DNA from 2 places in the Krasilnikovia sp. MM14-A1259 genome. Region 1 is predicted to be linked to the other one. Evidence: riboswitches for the same ligand, from Rfam matches in the RefSeq annotation. Region 1 holds a riboswitch; the other holds the start of a gene.
The links. A riboswitch is a leader RNA that binds a small molecule or an ion and turns the genes downstream of it on or off. The one in region 1 is predicted to bind cobalamin.
Positions count from the first base shown of each region.

Region 2: linked by a shared signal. The riboswitch ahead of ACMCNK_RS08160 (VWA domain-containing protein) and the one ahead of ACMCNK_RS08885 ((2Fe-2S) ferredoxin domain-containing protein) in region 1 are both predicted to bind cobalamin.

Region 1 covers NZ_BAAGAJ010000002.1:2,051,981-2,055,961, reverse strand. Annotated here, with positions in the region: gene ACMCNK_RS08890 (hypothetical protein) at 346-705, opposite strand; cobalamin riboswitch at 859-1,035, shown strand; gene ACMCNK_RS08885 ((2Fe-2S) ferredoxin domain-containing protein) at 1,177-1,602, shown strand; gene ACMCNK_RS08880 (fasciclin domain-containing protein) at 1,824-2,294, shown strand; gene ACMCNK_RS08875 (hypothetical protein) at 2,431-3,114, shown strand; gene ACMCNK_RS08870 (methyl-accepting chemotaxis protein) at 3,299-3,981, opposite strand, start outside.
Region 2 covers NZ_BAAGAJ010000002.1:1,889,181-1,893,161, forward strand. Annotated here, with positions in the region: gene ACMCNK_RS08160 (VWA domain-containing protein) at 1-1,647, opposite strand, end outside; cobalamin riboswitch at 1,706-1,828, opposite strand; gene ACMCNK_RS08165 (gluconokinase) at 1,903-3,420, opposite strand; gene ACMCNK_RS08170 (SRPBCC family protein) at 3,429-3,956, opposite strand; gene ACMCNK_RS08175 (ArsR/SmtB family transcription factor) at 3,956-3,981, opposite strand, start outside.

The sequences.
Region 1 (3,981 bases):
TCCGACGCAGGCGTCGGGGAGGCATGCCGGCCGCAGCGTTCGGTGAATCCGGTCCGTGGCGGCGCAGCATGTCAGCGAGGACCCCTCTTCCGCCGGGTCCTCTCGAACCGTCCCACAGCGCCGGCGCACCGGCGACAGCCGCTTCCTGGACGGCAACGCGAGGGCTGGTCGAGCCGATCGTCGGGGTGTTCCGCGGCCGGTTCGCCCGGTCACCGCAGGTGCTGTAGGGCAACGTGTCCTCGGCGCTGGGCGGCGCCGCTGGGATGATCGCCGACGCCGCGCCGCGCCGGGCCATGCCGTGCGCACATGTGGCGACTGCGTGCCGACGCCGGAGCCGGTCCGGCGTCAGCAGTGGCAGGCGATACTCAGCCGCTGACCGTCACTGGTTCGCCCGTGTCGGCCCGCTGGGTGCGCGACCCGGCCAGGAGCCGCTCGGCCATCGGGGCGAAGACCAGGCCGATCGTGGCCCACCGGACCAAACTGGGCGCCGATCGAGTGCAGGCGGAGGTTGAACAGCAGGTCGGCGGGGAAACCGGGGAACACGATCCGGCCGGTGCCGTCGGTGAGCGGCGCCGGGGTTTCGGTGGTTTGGTGGTTGGGCTTGTTGGCGGCCAGGTCCCCGAACGACCGCAGGATCAGCATCACCACCGCGGTGGCCGCGATGAACACCATGTCGTTGCATTCCGGCTCGCCGTGCACCAGCACGTCCAGGCCGACTGTCTCCCGCAGTCGGAATACCACCACAGACCGACCGCACGGCGACCGATCTTGTATCTACCGCTGGGAAGTGATAGCCCAGCAAGGACAACATGTTGTGTCCGTTGGTGGGGGCTGTGCGGCCTGCCCCGGACCCGGTCGATACAGTTCCCCTGCCGCGGTGTTCGGGAAGCCGGTGCGATTCCGGCGTGGTCCTCGCCACTGTGACCAGGAAGTGGGCTCCTTCGCTGTCGCCACTGGACCGTCCGGTCTGGGAAGGCTGAAGAAACCCGCGATGATCTGGGAGCCAGGAGACCGGCCGCGGCGCCGAATGTCTACCCCCACGAGCGATGGGGAAAAGGAGTTCGCCGCCATGCCGCGTTCTGCCCTGCCACGACCCACCGACGGTCCCGGCACCTGCCCGCCCGCGCCGCGCCGGTCTGCCACACCCCGCGGGGTCGTCTCGGGCCCAGTGCGCCGATGACCAGCCCACACACCGTCGATGCGAAGCAGCCGGCGACGCACACCGTGGCCGGGCTGATCGCCTGCCGCGGCTGCTGCTGCGGAAACCCCGCCAAGCATCCCGGCCTCGACCACGACGGCGAACTCCGCGCCCTGCACCAGATCGCCGCGGACAACCCCGACACGGTCCGGCTGAGCACCAGCGACTGCCTCGGCCCCTGCGAATACGCCAACATCATCGTCGTTCGGCCCTCACCCGACGGACGCCGCGCAGGCGGCCGTCCCGTCTGGCTCGCGCGCCTCGACGCGCACGCCCTGCGTACCCTGCAAGCCTGGCTCAACGCGGGCGGACCGGGCCTGGCGGACATCCCCGAGTACCTGGCCCTGCACCGGATCCACCCCTCGCGTACCGGCACCACCAGCGAGGGCAACTCCATGCTCTAGGCAACCGACAAGGCCGCCTCCATGTCATGCGATGCGATCGGCGCTGGAAGGGTACGGTGCATCCCTTCCCGCAGGCGTCACGTGCGGTCACCGGATGGCGACTGGGCGAACCGCCCATCTCCGTACGAGAACGGGGCGATGATGAGGCGGTGAAGCCTGCCCTCCTCGCGGCGCTCCTGGGCGTCTCTCTGTCCAGCTGCACGTACGGGCAGGGTGGAGTCGTGACCGGGCAGCCGCTGCCATCAGGCTCGCAGCCTGCTGACGCCTGCGCCTCACCGAACGTGGCAGCCATGGCAGGCAAGCCGTTGACAGCTGCAGTAGCCGCAAATCCGGGCCTGTCCGGGATGTCGGACGGACTCGACCGGGCCGGGCTGCGCACGCTCGATGGCATGCCCGCGCTGACCCTGTTCGCGACGTCCGACCAGTTTCTCGCGGCTTTCCCGTTCCGGCGTATCCCGCTGTTGTGGGACCACCCGGAGCAACTAGCCACGATGCTCAAGCAGGCTGCCATTGCGGAACGCCTGGAGCCGGGCCAACTGCGCGGCGCGCATACGACCATGGCCGGCACCCAGGCCATCGTTACCACCGACTCCGGCGGCTTCCGCGTCAACGGCGTGAAGGTGGTGTGCCGGCAGCTCGACATCACCAACGCGGCGGTGTACATCGTCGACGAGTTGGTACCCCAGCGTTAGTCACGAGGCCGTCGCCGAGGTGAGCTGGTTATGGCCGTCGACCGCCATCGGTATGATCTTGATCATGGGACTTGAGGCATACCTGCAGTACGAGTGCACCTTTCGGCCAGGAGGAACACCCTCATGGATCACCGAGATGCAGCAACTCGTGCGCATGGGTGGTCTCATGGATCAACACGGCGTTCCCTCGCTGACGTTCAGGGTTCTCGGCCAGCAAGGGGTCGAGGACCGCACGGTCCACCGCGCTCAGACGGAGCAGGCCAGCGTTCAGATGCAGCATCTGTGGCAGTTGTGCCTGGCCTGTCCGGTGAGTAATCGGCAGGCCGCGCCAGGTTGTCACGCGAGGCTGGACTACCCGGTCGATGACTTGGCCTTGACAGTCCTGCGGGAGGCTCTGCTGGAGAACGCCGCGATGTTCACGCCGCCCGCCGACGGATTCGTCCGGACGCTGGTGCGGATGGGCTGGGACGGACGCCGGATGGAGCAGCTCGTCCGCCAGCTGGGAGCAGAACCGAGCCCGGTCGGGTCGGCGCCGGTCCCATTCGACCTCGATGGCAGAACGGTGAACGTCACGCCGTACATGGTTCTGGAACACCTGTGCTTCCGGGACCGACTCGATCCGTCCGAGACGCTCGTCGTCGGTACCTGGTACGGATGGTTCCACACGGCCCTGGGCAACCGGATAGCCGAGAGTCCCGACCCGAATGCTGCTGCCCGGGAGCTCTTCGGCAACTCAGCTTCGCTTGGTGGACTCGCCGCGCTCGGTCAACTAATCCGTCACGCCAACCAGCACGGTCTCGGACTACTCCTCGACGGCTGATCGGATGTGCATGCCGGCTGTCGTCCTGAGCGACAGGTCAACCTGTCGCTCAACACCCGGCTCCCGTTCTCGCCGACGAAATCACTCGCCAACTCCATCGAAAATCGGAATGTGCGCAGAGGCGCCAGAGGGTCACGCCCTTGTCCCAGTCCCGCTAGAGGAACCGTGCTCTGTATGAAGCTGGCTACACCTTGAATCGGCCGACCAGAGTCCGCAGTTCGCTGGCGAGGTCGGACAGTTCGTTCGCGGTCTGGTGGGATTCGCCGACGCCGAGGTAGGTGTCCTGGGCGGCCTTGGCCACTCCCGTGATGGTGTCGGTGATGTTGGCGGCGCCGACGGCGGCTTCGGCGACGTTGCGGCCGATTTCGCTGGTGGTGGCGGTCTGTTCCTCCACCGCCGAGGCGATGGTGTTCGAGTAGGCGTTGATCCGTTCGATGACATGCGTGATCTCACCGATCGCCGCGACCGCGGCGCCGGTGTCCGTCTGGATGACGTTGATCCGGTTGGAGATCTCGTCGGTGGCCTTGGCGGTCTCCTGAGCCAGGTCCTTGACCTCGGAGGCGACCACGGCGAAGCCTTTGCCGGCCTCGCCCGCGCGGGCGGCCTCGATGGTGGCGTTGAGCGCCAGCAGGTTGGTCTGCTCGGCGATCGAGGTGATCACCTTGACGATGTCGCCGATCTCGGCGGATGAGGTGCCGAGCTTGTCCATGGTGGTGTTGGCGGCCTGGGCGACCGCGACGGCGTCGTGGGCGATCCCGGCGGCGTCCGTGGCGCTGCCCGCGATCTCCCGGATCGAGGCGGTCATCTGTTCGACGGCGGCGGCGACGGTGTCGACGTTCGCCGAGACCTGCCCGGCCGCGGCCGACA
Region 2 (3,981 bases), 160 kb from region 1:
CTCCCGGCCGACGTGGACCGCCTCGCGCAGATCCCGCGGCTGCACGGCGAACCCGTCGCGGCGGGCAGCGTGGTCCGCTGCCGGGTGGTGCTGGTCAGGCCGGTTCGCCGGCTCTGCCAGGCCGCCGGGTCGGCGCGGGACCGCCTGGTACGCGGCGTCCCGGTGCAGGGCGGCCCGGTGCAGGGCGGCGCGCAGCGTCGCGGGCAGGTGCGGGGCACCGGCGAGGCGGCCGTGCGGCACCCGGGAGCCGACGACGCGCCCCCGCCGGGCGTACGCCGGGGAACGACGGCCCGCGTGACCGCCCTCCCCGCGCGCGGCGATCCGCAGCGTGCGCGGCCGGAACGCCGCACCGGCCTGCGCAGTCCCGGACGCACCGGGGCGGCGTGCCGCGGCGTCCTGCGCCGCGGGGGGCGGCTCCTCGGGCGAGGCCGCAGGGGCGGGGTCCCCGCCGCCCGATTGCACGGACGACGAGGCGTCCCCGGGCCTCGGGCCGTCCCCCGGAGGCGGGCCGCCTTTGGGCGGCGGGCCGTCTGTCGGAGGCGGGCCGCCTGTCGGAGGGGGACCGTCTGTCGGAGGCGGGCCGCCTGTCGGAGGCGGGCCGGCGCCGTCGGGCGGGGTGGGTGGCTCGTCATCACCCCCGGCCTGGGACAGGGCGTCGTCGAGCCGCTGCTCGTCCGTACCGGGCGGGTCGAGCGGGTCGCGCCGGCGCCGGTGCGGCAGGGCCAGCCGGGCCGCGTCCTTGACGTCGGCCACGGTCACCCGGTCCCGTCCGTGCCAGGCGGCCAGAGCCACCGCACACCGGGCCACCACGATGTCGGCGCGCATGCCGTCGACGCCGTACGCGAGGCACACGCGGGCGATCCGGTCCAGTTCGGCGTCGGGTAGCACCACGCCGGGCAGCGCGGCGCGAGCCGCGGCGATGCGGTCCGCGAGTGCCCGCTCGGCGTCCGCGAACCGGGCCGCGAACCCTCCCGGGTCGGCCTCGTACGCGAGCCGCCGCCGCACCACCTCGGCGCGCTGCCCGGCGTCGCGGGGCGCCGCGACCGTGACCACCAGCCCGAACCGGTCGACGAGCTGGGGGCGGGGTTCGCCCTCCTCGGGGTTCATGGTGCCGACCAGCAGGAAGCGGGCCGCGTGCTTGACCGACACGCCGTCGCGTTCCACGTGTGCCCGGCCCATCGCGGCCGCGTCCAGCAGCAGGTCCACGAGGTGGTCCGGGAGCAGGTTGACCTCGTCGACGTACAGGGCGCCGCGGTGGGCGGCGGCCAGCAGCCCCGGCTCGTACGCCTTGACCCCGTCGGCGAGGGCGCGCTGGATGTCCAGCGTCCCGACGACCCGGTCCTCGGTGGCGCCGACGGGCAGCTCCACCAGGGTGGCGGGCCGGTGCCCGTGCGGGGCCTGCGCCTCGTGCGGGCCGTCCGGGCAGTCGGGGTCGGGTCCGGCCGGGTCGCACGCGAAACGGCACCCGCGCACGACGTCGACCTCGGGCAGCAGCGCGGCCAGCGCGCGGACCACGGTCGACTTGGCGGTGCCCTTCTCGCCGCGGACCAGGACGCCGCCCACGGCCGGGGACACCGCGGTGAGCAGCAGGGCGAGCCGCAGGTCGTCGAGGCCGACGACGGCGGAGAACGGGTACGCAGGCAGCACGCGGCATTTCCCTTCCGCGGGTGTCCACGCCCGCGCATCCTCAAGGTACGAGCGGCCGGAGTCTCCTGGCTCCCGGATCGGCGCTGTCCGCGGCCTTCCGGCCGTCTCCAGCCGTGGCGTCGTCGCGGGTCACTCCCCGGTCACAGTGGCGGGACCGCCCCGGTTTCGCACCGGGTTCCTCCGCTACCGCTCGTCGGCCATGCTTTCCTACCACGGCGCCCGGCGTCAACGTGACGTGACGCTCCACGCCGCACCTCAGGGCCGGTCCAGTTCGGAGAGCAGGTCCGTCACGGCGAATGCGGCGCGTTCGACGAGGGGCCGTCGGCGGCGGTAGAGCGCGGCGGCGTCCGGGTCGGGCCGGGTGGGTTCTGCGGTGCCGACGAGTTCGGCCGCCCGGTCCAGGTCGGGCAATGCGCCGAGGGCGTACCAGCCGAGCAGGCAGGCGCCGAGCGCGGTGCCGCCGGCGGTGTCGGCGACCGCGACCGGCAGGTCCAGGGTGGCGGCGAGCACGCTCGCCCACACCGGGGAGGCGAGGGCGCCGCCGGTGGCCCGTACCTCGGTGATCGTGACGCCCTCGTCGGTGCAGGTGTCCCGGACCAGGGCGAGCTGCTGGCAGACTCCTTCGACCGCCGCGCGGACGAGGTGGCCGCGGCCGTGCTCGCGGCGCAGTCCCAGGTACGCCCCGCGCAGCCCGGACCTCCACCACGGCGCCCGCTCCCCCAGCAGGTACGGCAGGCAGATCAGGCCGTCGCTGCCCGCCGGTACGCCGCCCGCCTCCGCCAGCAGCGCAGCGTCACGAAGATCGGCGTCGGTGGGCATCTGCTCCCCGGGCCGGCCCGTGAGCGCCTGCCCGGCCCAGCGCACCACCGATCCGGCGTTGTTGACGGCGCCGCCGATGACCCAGCGGTCCTCGGTGAGCGCGTAGCAGAACAGCCGGCCCGCCCGGTCCACCGCGGGCGCACGCACGGCCGTACGGATCGCGCCGCTGGTGCCCAGCGACACCGCCGCGGCCCCGGGGGCGGTGGCGCCCGCGCCGAGGTTGGCCAGCGGCCCGTCGGCGGCGCCGACGATCAGCGGGGTGGCCGGTGGCAGCCCGGCGGCGGCCGCGACGTCGGGGCGCAGCGTGAGCCGGTGGGTGGTGGCTACGACCTCGGCCAGTTGCCCGGCGCGCACCCCGGCGATCTCGAGTGCCGTGGGGTCCCAGCGGCGCCGGTGGATGTCGTAGAGCCCGGTGCCTGAGGCGATCGAGAGGTCGACGAGCGCGGGCCCGCCGGCGAGGACGCCCAGGACGGTCTCCTTCGCGCCGCCCCAGCGTGGGGTGTCGTGCAGCGTCGCCGGCTGCGTGTCGCGCCACCAGGCCAGCTTGGCGAGCGGCGACATCGGATGCACCGGCGTGCCGGTGCGGGCCTGCAACTCCCGGGCGTGTCCCGCCGCGGCGATCGCGTCGCATTGCGCGGCGGCACGGCCGTCGGCCCAGGTGATCAGCGGGCCGAGGGGACGGCCGCCGGCGTCCATTGCGACGAGCCCGTGCAGGAACGCGCTGAGGCTGACCGCGACGACCCGGTCGCCGCGGTCGCGGGCCTGGCGGGCCACGTCGGTCAGGGCGCGTACGGCGGCGGCGCCGAGCGCACCCGGGTCCAGTTCGGCACGGCCCGGGGCGGGTACGGACAGCGGATAGTGGACGCCGGCGCGGGCCCGCACCTCGCCGCCGGGGCCGGCCGTGACGGCCTTGGTGGCGGTGGTGCCGGTGTCGATGCCGAGGACCACATCCATGGGTACGGTCAGTGCCGCAGGCGTTGCGCGTACGCGGCCCGCAGGTCGTCCCAGCCGTACGCGAGCGCGTCGCGGCCGCGGATGACGCCGACCGGGGTGCCGTCGAGCAGCCGCGCGAGGACGGCGATGCACAGGTGCCAGCCCGCGGCGACCATGGCGTCCATCTCCGGCTGGGCCAGGGTGTGCCGCAGGGTGAGCCGGGTGCCGGCGCCGTCCGGGTCGAGTTCCCAGCGCAGCCGGTCCGCGCCCCACGTGTACTCCAGCACGCGCGGAGCCTCGGCGCGCACCACGGTGGCGGGCTGGTCCGCCCGGGTGTCCCCGTCGATCATGGTGAGTGTGGTGTCGCCGGGCTCGGCGAGGTCGCGGGCGGCGGCGAACGGCGCCCACTGGTCGATCTCGGCGGGGTCGGTCAGGGCGCGCCACACCCGGTCGGGCGGGTGCTTCAGGTCACGGATGAACACGAGCGTCCAGGTGTCGCCGTCGGGCACGACGGTCGCGTCGGCGGGCGGACCCGCGTCGAAGTCGGTCGTACGCATCACTCCTCCTCGCGATCGAGATGGC